Regions from separate parts of the Exiguobacterium sp. BMC-KP genome, predicted to be linked through region 2. Evidence: riboswitches for the same ligand, from Rfam matches in the RefSeq annotation. Region 2 holds a riboswitch; the other holds the start of a gene.
What was found. Region 2 has a riboswitch for FMN ahead of ADM98_RS14545 (ECF transporter S component). Riboswitches for the same ligand answer to the same signal wherever they lie in the genome.
Positions count from the first base shown of each region.

Region 1: linked by a shared signal. The riboswitch ahead of ribD (bifunctional diaminohydroxyphosphoribosylaminopyrimidine deaminase/5-amino-6-(5-phosphoribosylamino)uracil reductase RibD) and the one ahead of ADM98_RS14545 (ECF transporter S component) in region 2 are both predicted to bind FMN.

Region 1 covers NZ_LGIW01000015.1:2,092,004-2,098,779, forward strand. Annotated here, with positions in the region: gene ADM98_RS16425 (DUF6612 family protein) at 1-522, opposite strand, end outside; gene ribH (6,7-dimethyl-8-ribityllumazine synthase) at 735-1,193, opposite strand; gene ADM98_RS16435 (bifunctional 3,4-dihydroxy-2-butanone-4-phosphate synthase/GTP cyclohydrolase II) at 1,190-2,380, opposite strand; gene ribE (riboflavin synthase) at 2,380-3,006, opposite strand; gene ribD (bifunctional diaminohydroxyphosphoribosylaminopyrimidine deaminase/5-amino-6-(5-phosphoribosylamino)uracil reductase RibD) at 2,991-4,031, opposite strand; FMN riboswitch at 4,190-4,334, opposite strand; gene ADM98_RS16450 (M20 family metallopeptidase) at 4,518-5,723, opposite strand; gene ADM98_RS16455 (MetQ/NlpA family ABC transporter substrate-binding protein) at 5,746-6,564, opposite strand; gene ADM98_RS16460 (methionine ABC transporter permease) at 6,584-6,776, opposite strand, start outside.
Region 2 covers NZ_LGIW01000015.1:1,693,490-1,700,265, forward strand. Annotated here, with positions in the region: gene ADM98_RS14525 (GNAT family N-acetyltransferase) at 1-186, opposite strand, end outside; gene ADM98_RS14530 (GNAT family N-acetyltransferase) at 183-686, opposite strand; gene ADM98_RS14535 (NAD-dependent epimerase/dehydratase family protein) at 683-1,549, opposite strand; gene ADM98_RS14540 (HesB/IscA family protein) at 1,668-2,018, opposite strand; FMN riboswitch at 2,130-2,271, shown strand; gene ADM98_RS14545 (ECF transporter S component) at 2,426-2,992, shown strand; gene ADM98_RS14550 (YuzB family protein) at 3,065-3,298, opposite strand; gene ADM98_RS14555 (NAD(P)/FAD-dependent oxidoreductase) at 3,391-4,443, shown strand; gene ADM98_RS14560 (DUF1462 family protein) at 4,483-4,779, opposite strand; gene ADM98_RS14565 (NifU family protein) at 4,889-5,116, shown strand; gene ADM98_RS14570 (TIGR01457 family HAD-type hydrolase) at 5,159-5,923, opposite strand; gene ADM98_RS14575 (DUF86 domain-containing protein) at 5,930-6,373, opposite strand; gene glpX (class II fructose-bisphosphatase) at 6,525-6,776, shown strand, end outside.

The DNA of each region.
Region 1 (6,776 bases), 400 kb from region 2:
TTTGACGTCGATTTGATAGACGTCACCCTCTTTTTTCGCTGTCCAGTTGTCTTTGTACTTTTTCAACAGCTTGAGATTTTGATCCGTCGATGCCGATGACTCCATTGCTTCGACCATATCGCCTAGTTCCGAGACATCTTGAACGAGCCATTGTCCGTTTTGCGATAAATACATCTTATCGTCGACGATATAGCTCTCAATCGACATGTCTTTACCGTCCTGTGGATTTTTCATCGTCATCGTCTGGTGCATCGCAAGCGGTTTTTGAATGATATCAGCTGATACCTTTTGATCCATTGTCATCTCACCTGCTTTTGAGTTGACTGTCCCTTCCATGTGGAACGATTTAATATCTTTTTGAGCGGCTGTCGCTTTATTCAGTAATTCCGTATTCGAGAGTTCCCCCGACTTCGTCGAACCAGACCCACTGCCACTACCTGTATCTGTCTGTCCATCTTGACATCCAGCAAGCCCAATCGATGCTGCGACGATTCCGGCTGCTACCCACCTTGTTTTCTTCATATTCATTTCCTCCTTCATGCGCGTTACCCTGATTTACGAAAAACATTGGAAAATGTTTCAAAGTTTCTTTATTACACCATTACCGTTCTCCTTGAAAACGAATCCTCAAATTTCAAATCTACTATCCTTTTTTTGAAATTTGATTCATTATCCGCACGTTTTCCGCAAAAAAACAGGATGACGGAATATACCGTCACCCTGTCTCTGTTCCATTAGATCGTCCGTAAAAGATTTGCCATCTCGATTGCTGAAACTGCTGCTTCGTAACCTTTATTCCCAGCTTTCGTACCGGCACGTTCAACCGCTTGCTCGATCGAATCTGTTGTCAGAACACCGAAGATGATGGGAACGCCGGTGTCGCGTGACGCACTCGCGACACCTTTTGCGACTTCATTACAGACATAGTCATAATGCGACGTCGCCCCACGGATGACGGCACCAAGCGTGATGACAGCATCATATTTACCGCTTTTCGCTAACTTTTCTGCAACGAGTGGAATTTCGAATGCTCCAGGAACCCATGCTGTATCGACAGCATCTGCTGCAACACCGTGACGACGGAACGCGTCGTTTGCTCCTCCGACGAGTTTTGATGTAATCAATTCGTTAAAACGTGCAGCGACGATCGCGACGCGTAGTCCTTCTCCTGTTAAGAAACCTTCGTAAATCATGATGTGTGTCCTCCTTGGATGTCGAGCCAGTGCCCGAGTTTTGTTTGTTTTGTTTTCAGATAACGCTGATTTTCCGGCTCGACCGGTACTTGATGTGGGACGCGTTCGATGATTTCGATGCCTTCTTGTTCGAGCACCCGTTGTTTATCCGGATTATTTGTCATTAAACGGATCTTCGTCACGCCAAGATCACGTAACATGTTCGCTGCGACCGTATAGTCACGCATGTCCGTCGGATAACCAAGCGCATGGTTCGCTTCGACCGTATCGAGTCCTTGTTCCTGCAACTCGTAGGCTTTTAACTTCGCCATCAGACCGATGCCGCGGCCTTCCTGACGTAGATACAAGACAGCTCCGCCTTCTCGCTCGATCCGCTCGAGTGCCGCATCGAGTTGTGGACCACAATCGCAACGCTTCGAACCGAAGACATCCCCTGTCAGGCATTCTGAGTGCAGACGGACGAGCATTCCGTCGTGCGCTTCACCCGACAAGACGGCGACATGTTCCTTCTTGTCTTGTGTCGTATAGCCGATCATCCGAAACGCTCCGAACGTCGTCGGAAGTAACACTTCCGCTTCCCGTGTCAACGGGCGCTCAAGATAAGCGACGAGTGCCTCGATCGTGATTAGTTTTAAATCATGTTCTTCCTTATAAAGAAGTAAATCGTCAACGCGCGCCATCGTGCCGTCTTCCTTGATGATTTCACAAATGACGGCGATTTCGTCACTACCCGCGAGACGGGCAAGATCAATGCCTGCTTCTGTATGTCCGCGACGTTCTCGGACGCCACCCTCTTTTGCAATCAACGGAAAGATGTGTCCTGGTCGTTTGAAACGCTCCGGTCCATCCGTTAACATCCGTTGAATCGTCAGCGAACGTTCATCGGCACTGATGCCGGTCTTTGCTTCTTCATGATCGATACTGAGCGTGAATGCCGTACCGTGCGGATCGGTGTTGTTCGCCGTCATCGGTGCGAGTTCAAGTCGCTGGGCAATCCGCGGACTGACCGGTACACAGACGAGCCCTTTTCCGTATGTGATCATGAAGTTGATGTTTTCTGGTGTCGCATGTTCTGCGAGCATGACGAGATCCCCTTCATTCTCACGGTCCTCGTCATCACAGACGATGATCGGTCGTCCTTTTTTTAAATCTTCTATCGCTTCTTCAATCAAGTCGAATCCATTCATTACATGTCGCCTCCTAAGAATGCTGCCCAGTCCGTCTGCTTCTCGTGTTGCGTGAAATGATAAAGATGTTTCGCCATCATGTCACACTCGATATTGACGACTGCGCCGCTTGCCAATCGATCGAACGTCGTTACTTGACGGGAGTGCGGAATCAGTGAAATCGAGATCGTTTCCGGCGTGACACGTTGTAAGGTCAGGCTCGTGCCGTTGATCGCAATCGATCCTTTCGGAATACAATACTTTTGCCACGACCCGACATCAAACGTATAGACCATCGCTTCCCCGTCCGGTCGTCGACTGATCAGTCGCGCCGTCCCGTCGATGTGTCCACTGACGAAATGTCCACCAAAACGACCGTCTGCTGGCATTGCTCGTTCAAGTTGTATCGGGCTCCCGACACGATATGTGCCAAGTGCCGTTGAACGAATCGTGTCATGGACGGCATCTGCCGTGAAGCCAGTCGGACTCATGGACGTGACGGTCAAACAGATGCCGTCGACGGCGATGCTATCACCAATCTTCGTTCCTTCGAGCACCCGGTGTGCTTCAATTTCAAGCGCTAAACCGTTCGGTCGCGGAATCTTTCGTTTTAACGTCCCGACTTCTTCAATCAATCCGGTGAACATGGCGTCTCCTCCTTTCGGATATACGTCAGATGAAGATCCGGTCCAACCGTTTCGATCTGATCGATTTGAAAACGATCTTCGATATCGTGTTGACCGGTCCACGCCTCCCCTTCAAAAATCGATGGTGCCTGGTAAACTTCGATTCGGTCGACAAGATCTGCTTCAAAGAACGCTGCTTGGATCGTTGGTCCACCTTCAATCAAAATGCTCCGGATATCTTGTTCGTATAACCGCTTTAAAATCGCTTCCGGCGTCTCATACTCACCGACTAGAACGGTCACTTGATCGTGACTAATGCGCGGTACACTCGTTAGCCAATAGGTTGGATTTTTACCATCCTGGAAGACTTGTGCCGTCTCCGGAACCCGACCACGACGGTCAACGATCACTCGAATCGGTTCGATTCCCATTTCGGTACGTAATGTCAGTGCCGGATCATCGACGAGCACTGTCTCACTTCCAACGAGAATCGCATCATGGCGACCACGCATGGCGCGACCATGTGTCCGCGCCTGTTCTGATGTGATCCAGCGCTGTTCACCCGTCGCAGCGATCCCGTTCATCGTCTGAGCGATTTTGACGGTCACGGTCGGACGTTTTCGTTCGATCGTTTTCCAGAACGTGTCGTACAGTGCTTCCGCTTCGCGTCGTAATAATCCGACCTCAACTTCGACACCAGCATCCTGGAGCCGCTTAATTCCTGAACCAGCGACGATCGCATGTTTGTCTTCCGTAGCGACGAAGACACGTTTGATTCCTGCTTGCAGAATCGCTTCCGTACATGGCGGTGTCTTGCCATGGTGATTACATGGCTCGAGCGTCACATAAAGATCAGCGCCACGAGCAGCTTCTCCTGCCATCCGTAGGGCTTCGACTTCCGCATGTGGACCACCGGCAAATCGGTGTGCACCAAAACCGAGAATACGCCCTTGTTTGACGATGACACAGCCGACACTTGGATTCGGACTTGTTTGTCCGTTTAACATCTGTGCTAATTGCATGGCATAACTCATCATCTGTGACATCGCGTTCACTCCTTTCAAATGAAAAAAGACGCCCCTTGAAAAGGGGCGTCTGTATAGAAGGGTTCACGAAATACACGGTTCGCTTTCTGCTTTTTTGCATGCAGAAAGAGACCATCTCCTGAAAACATTTTTTCAGAAAACAGCTTGAATCGCGTCGTTTCGTTCTTCTCCCATCCGGACTTTACCGTCGGCCTTGGAATCTCACCAAGTCAGCCATGATGCGTACATCACAGGTCGCGGGCTCATCGATCAATCGATCGCATCACCGCCGGTTGGGATTTTCACCCTACCCCGAAGAACTGGATTATTGAGTTATACAATTTTAGCCTAGCATATCTTTTTCAAGAAAACAAAGCGGAAATGCTTCTGTCTTGTCACTTTTTTGATTTCGTTCCACTTCTGTCACCCATCGCCAATTCCTGATCGACTACATCCCAAAAACGACTGGAGCACTTGATATCAGTACGTCCAGTCGTTATTTTTTACTTACAAATAGCCGTTCTTCCGGTCATGGAATTCTTGGGCAATCGCCCCGCGCGTCCGTTCATCGGCAAGGACACGAAGTGCTGTTCGAGCAAGGATTTTCGCTCCTGCAATCAATGCCTCATCCCCTGCTTCTGAACGAGCCGCTTCTTTGAACGCTTCCGTATGGGCAACGAGATCGTCTGGTCCAATCTTGATGTACGGATGGATCGTTGGGATGACTTGACTGATGTTGCCAGCGTCCGTCGATCCGAGACCTGGTCGTTCGTCGAGGTGCACGACTTGGCCAAGCGCTTCTGCTTCTTCTTGGAAGAGACGATCAAACGTCCGGTTGAAGACGAGGTTGTCGACTTCATTTTGGAACGCGATGACGTCAAGCGTCGCCCCAGTCGCAAGTGCCGCACCTTGTGCGACCGCTTTGACTTTCTCCGTGACGGCATTGAGTCGTTCCCGTGTCGTCGCCCGGATGAAGAAACGTGCTTTTGCATATTCTGGAATGATATTCGGTGCATCGCCGCCATGGGTGATGATCCCGTGGATCCGGACATCGTCCGGCAATTGTTGCCGCAGAGCATTGATCCCATTAAAAAGCTGGATGACCGCATCGAGTGCGTTGATCCCTTCTTCCGGTGACGCCGCTGCGTGCGCCGGACGACCGGTAAAAGCAAAATCGAGTGGATCGACCGCAAGGGAAGAACCGGTGATCCGCGTTTGTCCCGACGGATGAACCATCAAGGCTGCATCGATCCCTTCAAGCAACTGATGTTTGACGAAACTGCCTTTCGCACTGCCGTTTGGTCCCCCTTCTTCAGCCGGAGTCCCGAGGACGACGACACCCCCACCGACTTCATCGAGTACTTTACTGAGCGCAATCGCTGCTGCGACACTCGTCGTTCCGATGATGTTGTGCCCACATGCATGACCGATGCCTGGCAACGCATCATATTCGGCTAGAAAAGCAATCGTCGCACCTGGTCGGTCACTCGACTTTTTCGCAAAGAACGCTGTCTCGTGCCCAGCGACGCCAAGTTCTACCGTAAAGCCTTCAGCCGTCAGGCGTTCTGCATGTAGTCGCGAAGCAAAGAATTCTTCGTTACCGATTTCCGGTGTCGCATGAATCCGGTGACTCGTCTCAAGATAGGATTCCCGTTTTTGTTCGATGTCCTGTTCAATCGTCTCTACCCATGTCGTGCGTACTGGTGTCGTCATACTGTCCACTCTCCTTTTGAATTTATTCGCCGATGTCACTTAGTGGAACGAACGTCGGGATTGAGCTGCCTTTATACTCTTTTTTAATGAAAGCCGCGACATCTTTTTGTTGGTAAAGCGACGCGATCTTTTTCAGTTCTTTTTTGTTCTTGTCTTCCGTCCGTGTTGCAATGATATTGATGTATGGTTTGGCTGTTTCGTTCTCATGGACAATCGAGTCCTTGATCGGATTGAGTCCTGCGTCAACAGCAATACCGTTATTAATGATCGACGCAGCGACGTCCGGTAAGACGCGCGGTGTTTGCCCCGCAACGATTGGGACGATTTTCAGTTTCTTCGGATTTTCGACGATCTTATCGACTGAACCATTGCCGTCAAAGTCGTCCGGCAACTTGATTAGACCTGCTTCTTGCAGTAATAAGAGGGCGCGTCCCATGTTTGTTGCTTCGTTCGGAACAGCGATTTTGCCACCGACTGGAATGTCTTTGACGTCCTTGTATTTATCTGAGTAAATGCCCATCGGTGCAATGACAGTCGTTGCGATCGGTGACAGCTTCAACTTATGTTCCTTCTTGAATGCGTTGAAGTAAGAAATCGTCTGGAAAGCATTGGCGTCGATCTCGCCCTCAGCCAGTGCCATGTTTGGCTGGACATAATCAGAGAACTTGACGAGCTCGATTTTGATGCCCTCCTTCTCTGCTTTTTTCGCGACGTAGTCCCAAACTTGAGTATCCGAACCGCTGACCCCGAGTTTGATCGTCTTTTCGTCTTCTCCCGATGCTGAGCACCCGGCAAATAAAATCGTCGTTAGTGTTGCTCCAATCGCTACTGCTTTTTTCATGGCTGAATCGCTCCCTTGATTAATGTCTTCTAATTTTTCGTGCGACGATGTTACCTGTCGTCTGTAAGCCTTGAACTAAGATGACGAGAATCCCGACCGTGATGATCATGACTTTCGTGTCGAATCGTTGATAACCATACGTGATTGCTAAATCGCCCAGTCCACCGCCACCGATCGCGCCTGCCATCGCTGACGCCCCGATCAACCCAACC
Region 2 (6,776 bases):
TTCTGACATAGCGATATAGACACGTTGGTCGACTAACGTCTGCTCCCATTGTTTCGTCCGTTTCTCGTAAGATAACTGTGCTAAATAAGAATCAGGGATGATTCCTTGATACGTCTCCCGCCAAGCGTTGATATGAACGCGAGCAATGGCCGACGCCTCTTCAAGACGTGCTTCACGAATCTTCATAACGCAATGACGAAGCGACGTGTCTCGCGTCCATTGCGAACAGTCGGTTCGATTTCCTGTCCGTCGTTCGCTAAGATGACACGACGTGATGCGAGATTATCAACACCACACGTCAATAGCACTTGATCCAGTCCTCGTTTACTCGCTTCTTCAAGCGCAAGTTGAAGACCTGTCGTCGCATACCCCTTCTGACGCTCGGATGGTCGGATGCCATATCCGATATGTCCGCCGTACAACTTCAAGTTCTCCGTCAAATCATGCCGAAAGTTCAACGCTCCGACAATCCGTTCCCCGTCGACCATCCAATACGTCGAATGCGTGACAAGACCCGGTCTGACTGTCGTTTCCATTTCTTTAAGCTCCGCGAAATAGGTAGCAAGCGGCTCATACGTATCCCCGACTGCTTCCGGTACGATTGTTTCACCTGACTTTCGCCAGTCTTCCAAAAAGGCACGGTACTCTGTTTCCCATGCGAGGGTTGGCTTCATCAACTGCATCATTGGTGATTACGCACCTCCTCTTCAATCAAACGATCGAGCCAGTCATCAATATGTTGGAACAGATAGCCTGCTTGTTTCGCAGCTGTCGTGTCCATATAGAAATCGCGTTCTGGCGCTAGGGGCGACTCGTCCTCCCCTTTGCTAACGAGTTGGCTTGTCGTTCCTGCGACACGGTCAATCTTATCCATCAGGTCTTCAATTGATAAGACCCCGTCACTCGCAGCGTTGATCGGACCTGTCATCTCTGAACGACCACACCACTCAAGAAAGGCTGCTGCTTCATAACTTGAGATATAGCCCATCTTCGCATACGTGTTTTCGGCAACGATCGGACGACCGTCAAGCGCCCGTTTGATATGGAAGACAAGTCGTTCCGTATAATCATCTGGTCCGAGGACAACCGGGAAACGAACAGCAACCACAGGGAATGTCGCGCGTTGGAAGAAATAACTCTCCGCTTGGCGCTTTCCTTCCCCATAACCATGTTCCTTCTCAAGATCATATTTTCCGGGAAACGGATTGTAGGCGCGTTCCGTAATATTCGCTCCACCGTCTTCATAAACAGACATCGTTGACGTCAATACATACCGTCCGACTTTTCCTTCAAATTCGTCGATTGCGAGCTTGGCTTGATACGGCGTGAAGCAGATGTTGTCATAAATGACATCCCAGTGCTGTTGACTCAAGTCCTTCATCGTACTGCTTGATGTCCGGTCTCCTTTAAAGAATGTCAAGCCCTTCGCGACTGGTGGAGTATGCTCGCCGCGTGTGACGATCGTCACATCATCTCCCGAATCGGCTAAGCGAATCGCTAAGCGCCGTCCGAAATAACGTGTTCCCCCGAAGATCAATACTTTTCTCATCCTGAAGCCCTCCCTATTCGTAGTAGCATTCACTCTCTGTAATATTTCGAGTCAACGGAACAGGTCTCCTGTATGTAGACAATAAAAAAATCGTGGACGATGTCCACGATTGTATCAATCAACAACCACCCGGTGTACCGGCATTCGTTGCCGTACGGAATGAAGTTCCGCAACCACATGTTGCGATGGCATTCGGATTCGTGATCGTGAATCCACCGCCAAGCATTGACTGTTTATAATCGACTTCCAGTCCTTTGACGACCGGATAATCTTTTTCGTCCACGATGACGGTCACGCCGTGCTGTTCGAAAACGAGATCCGTTTCTTTTTGTTGATCGAATCCCATTCCGTACGACAGACCACTACATCCACCACCTTGGACGAGCATCCGAAGATTTCGTTCATCTGCTGGTGCCTGCGCCATCATGTCCTGGACTTGTAACGCTGCTGCCTCCGTTAAATGGATCATGTCATCACCTTCCTTTTCTTTAGTATACGCAACTTTTGAGCGAATCGAAACCTAGTTGCTTGAAACCATCTTGAATTCGTTGTATAAATGGTATGTACAATAAAATAATCGTTCCATCTTCAGGGCAGGGTGAAATTCCCGACCGGCGGTAAACAACTCATATGAGTTGAAGCCCGCGAGCGAATAGGGCGCTATTTGCTGATTCTGTGTAATTCAGGAGCCGACAGTATAGTCTGGATGGGAGAAGATGGCGGCATGAGTTTGAATTTGATCGATTTTGCAATAATCGATTAGGTTTATTTAATGCGGACTTCTCCCCTGTTGATTTCATCAATGGGGGTTTCTTTATGGTCGCAGTCATGCCAATACTTCATCGAGAGGAACGAGCAAAAGGAGACAATACTCGTATGAAACGCACACAAAAAATGGTCACTCTGTCAATGTTAGGTTCAATCTCGTTTGTTCTTATGCTTATCAATTTTCCACTACCGTTCTTACCGAACTATCTGAAGATCGACTTCAGTGATGTTCCTGCTCTCGTCGCAGCGATCATGTTCTCACCGGTCGCAGGTGTCATCGTCGAAGCATTGAAGAACGTGTTGTACTATATCTTCCGCGGAAGTGGTGTTCCGGTCGGAGAATTCGCTAACTTCGCTGCAGGCGTTGCATTCGTACTACCTGTCAGCTGGTTCTACCACAAAAAGAAATCAACACAAGGTCTCGCAACAGGTCTCGTCGCTGGTACGATCACGATGGCACTTGGTCTTGCGATCCTCAACTATATCTTGATCCTTCCAGCGTATGCATGGTTCCTAGGTATGGACTATATGGCGGATCCAGCTGTCAAATGGACAGCGATCACAGCCGGTATCTTACCGTTTAACGTCATCAAGGCACTGTTTATCTCGGCACTCTTCATTCCATTGTTCTTGAAACTACGACCATGGATGATGCGCCGTCAACAATCTGCTTAATCCGAAAAGCTGCGCCCGCTGACGGACACGAATCCCCTCGTTCAAACGAACGAGGGGATTTTTTAGCTATGCTCACAGCTCATTCTCTTCGATTTTCAGGTAAATCTTCTCGAGCAACTCTTCCGGTGTTTCGCCTACGACGGTCTCACCATCAACGAGACAAAAATGATCGAGCGAACAAATACCACAATAGCCGAGACAACCGTATTCGACGACGTCAACATTCGGGTCACGTTCGAGTTGTTCCATGACGACCTGTGTACCAGCCGCTAAGTTACTAATACAAAATTCAATAATCGGATTCACTTTTTTTCCTCCTTCAAGCAGGAAACGACCTGCCTCATGTCGTATTATACAAGGTCAGACTGATTTAGGGGAACTAAGGGGGATTTTACGTTATGAAGCAATTGGTCGTACTTGGCGGAGGATATGGTGGAATGCGGATTTGTGAGCGATTCAAGGACGAGGAAGTTGCCGTCACGCTCGTTGACCGTCTACCGTACCACGCACTCAAAACGGAATATTATGCACTCGCAGCAGGTACATTATCAGATCGGGATGTCCGGATTGAATTTCCGGAGGGGAAACATCTTACCTATAAATATGGACATGTCATCAAAATCTCACCCGAGACGAACACGGTCCATCTGCAGGACGGATCAGAATTATTTTATGATGACTTGATCATCGCTCTCGGTTGCGAGGATAAATACCATAACATTCCGGGTGCTCAAGAATTTACATATAGCATCCAGACACTTGAAGAATCACGAAAGACACAGCAAGCCATTTGCGGACTCTCACCAGGGTCTGTCGTCTCAATCGTCGGCGCTGGTCTATCCGGTGTCGAACTTGCCAGTGAACTGCACGAGAGCCGGAAAGATTTAACGATCCGGTTGTTCGACCGCGGACCATCCGTCTTGTCGTTCTTATCGGACAAAGTCTCTTCTTACGTTCAAGAATGGTTCGAGGAGCATGACGTTGAAGTCATCAACAATTCGAACGTCACGCTCGTCACGGCAGACGACGTGCGTAACGGCGACGATACGTACCCATCCGACTTAACGATTTGGACGGCGGGTACACAACCGGTCAAAGTCGTTCGCGATCTCGGTTTTGCTGCGGACAGTGGTGGTCGAATCAAATTAACAGACCACCATCATGTACCGGAATACGATAATCTATTCGTCATCGGTGATTGCGCAAGTCTACCGTATGCACCAAGTGGTCAACTCGCAGAACATCAGGCAGAACAAGTCGTTGATGTCTTGCAAGCCAAGTGGCAAGGTAAAAAATTACCGAAGTTGCCAGAAATCAAACTGCGCGGAATGCTCGGATCACTCGGAAAATCAGACGGGTTCGGAATCGTCATGGGTAAACAGGCGCTGACAGGAAAAGTCCCACGTCTCTTGAAGTCCGGTGTCTTATGGAAACATAAAAAGATTAAATGAGTAAAAGAGGTATCCGACTCGGGATACCTCTTTTTTCGTTCACCCCGCCTGACTTAACTTCGCATCAATCGCCGCCGTGATCGTCTTTAATTTAACGTACCCCTCGTCAATCATCTCGTCATCTAGAACAATCAACGGGTAAAAATAGACATCTTCTTTCAGCGCTTCCGTCCATTGATCCGCTGCTGCTGTCTCGAAATCGATATAACGTAACGTCATCGCTTGCTCATATTTCCGCCCGAGTACGGCTTGTAACCAGCTGAACGTCTCTTCCGAGCTGGGTGCCCCGACACAACTCGGACAAGTGACTGCTGTTCCGTAAACCGTGATTTCCATCTTGAAGTCCCCCTTTTCAATTCACTCCTCTTTAGTATACAAGTTTTCCAGATTGAGAACATTTTTCAACCCTGTTACAATGAAACTATACGAAAGGATGTGTTTACGCATGGAAATGTTTGATCAAGTGAATGAAGTTCTTGAAAAATTGCGTCCGTTCCTTCTTCGTGATGGAGGAGACGTTGAACTCGTAGATGTAGAAGACGGAATCGTAAAACTCCGTTTGATGGGAGCTTGTGGTAGCTGCCCAAGTTCAACAATCACATTGAAGGCCGGTATCGAACGTGCCCTTCTTGAAGAAGTCGCTGGCGTCGTTGAAGTCGAACAAGTCTTCTAATACATGAAATCCCGAACGAATTCTCGTTCGGGATTTTTTGATTCACAGAATCCATTCAGCTAACGTATCGACCATATATGTCGGTTGACGATCCTGCCCTTGAATGAAGACTGGTGTATGGACGCCAGAATTAACGTGCATCGTCCGGATGCCTCCATTGATTCCGAAGAGAATGTCCGTATGGTAGTTATCGCCGACCATGATGACGTCTTCTTTTGACAGACCAATCATCTCCGTTGCGATATCAACCATGACCGGTTCCGGTTTACCGATGAAGAACGGTTCCTTCTCCGTCGTCACGCGTAGGACCGCTGTCAAGGCACCGTTCCCTGGTAAGAAACCACGCTCTGTCGGAATCGCGATATCACCATTCGTCGAGATGAATCGCGCACCGGCACGAATCGCCAGAGCACCAACAGCGAGTTTTTCATACGTGATTTGACGATCGAGTCCAATAACGACGTAATCTGCTGCTTCGGTTGCGACGACATCTAACCCTTCTCGTTCAAGCGCATCGATTAGTCCTGTTTCTCCGATCGCATAGACGCGCGCTTTCGGTGACAAATCAGCGATATAGCGACCTGTCGCCATCGCGCTCGTCAAGACGTGCTTCGCATCAGAATGAACACCCATCCCGCGTAACTTCTCCGCCACGGCTTCTGCCGTCATTGACGCATTGTTCGTCACGAACAAATACGGAATCCCTTCTGCTTGCAGACGATTGACGAAATCGACCGCTTCTTTCACCGGTTCCGTTCCATTATACATCGTTCCATCTAAATCAAATAAATAGCCTTTTGCCTTCATTCTGACTCACTCCTCGTTTGGTAAAAATGCAGACACCGGTCCGAGTTCTGTCTCGATATACCGACGAATCGCTTCCGGGAAACGACGTAGTTCTGCTTCCTCTGTCTCTAGTACCGCCCGAATCTCCGCCATACTTGACTCTGTGAATGACCGGACGATCAACGTACGTAACGCAACGAGCTTCTTGAGACTCGTCGCAAGCGGTCCATCGATGACCTTCTCATCTTCTAAGATGAGGATGATATCTTCATAACTTCCCGGATCCCGCATGATGAATCCATCAATCATACTGTTTCCGATGTCGATGACACTCTCGATGACTAAAAAACCAATCCGTTCCATAGCCAGTGCCGTCGTCACCGGATCCCCCGTAACTTCTTTACTTTGTCGAAGTGCCGTCTCATAACAGACGACCGTCTCTTCGATTTTTTGACGATTGACGAAATACATCTTCATTCCCCCTCACATCCTCCATTTTATCGCTATCCGGCAATCCTGAAAAGCAGAAAGGTCATTTGCATCACATTCCCCAATGTGTTATCCTCAATTTAGATTTTTACTGAAAATAGTATGTCACATTGGTGACGTGGAGGTTATATACATGGAACGGGAACTCGCACTGGAAATCGTACGCGCTACGGAAGCAGCAGCACTAGCTTCTGCTCAATGGATTGGTCGCGGTAAGAAAAATGAAGCGGATGATGCAGCAACGACTGCGATGCGTGAAGTCTTGAACACGGTCAACATGAACGGAACAGTCGTCATCGGTGAAGGCGAGCTCGACGAAGCACCGATGCTCTTCATCGGCGAACGTGTCGGAACAGCGAACGGTCCAATCGTTGATATCGCGGTC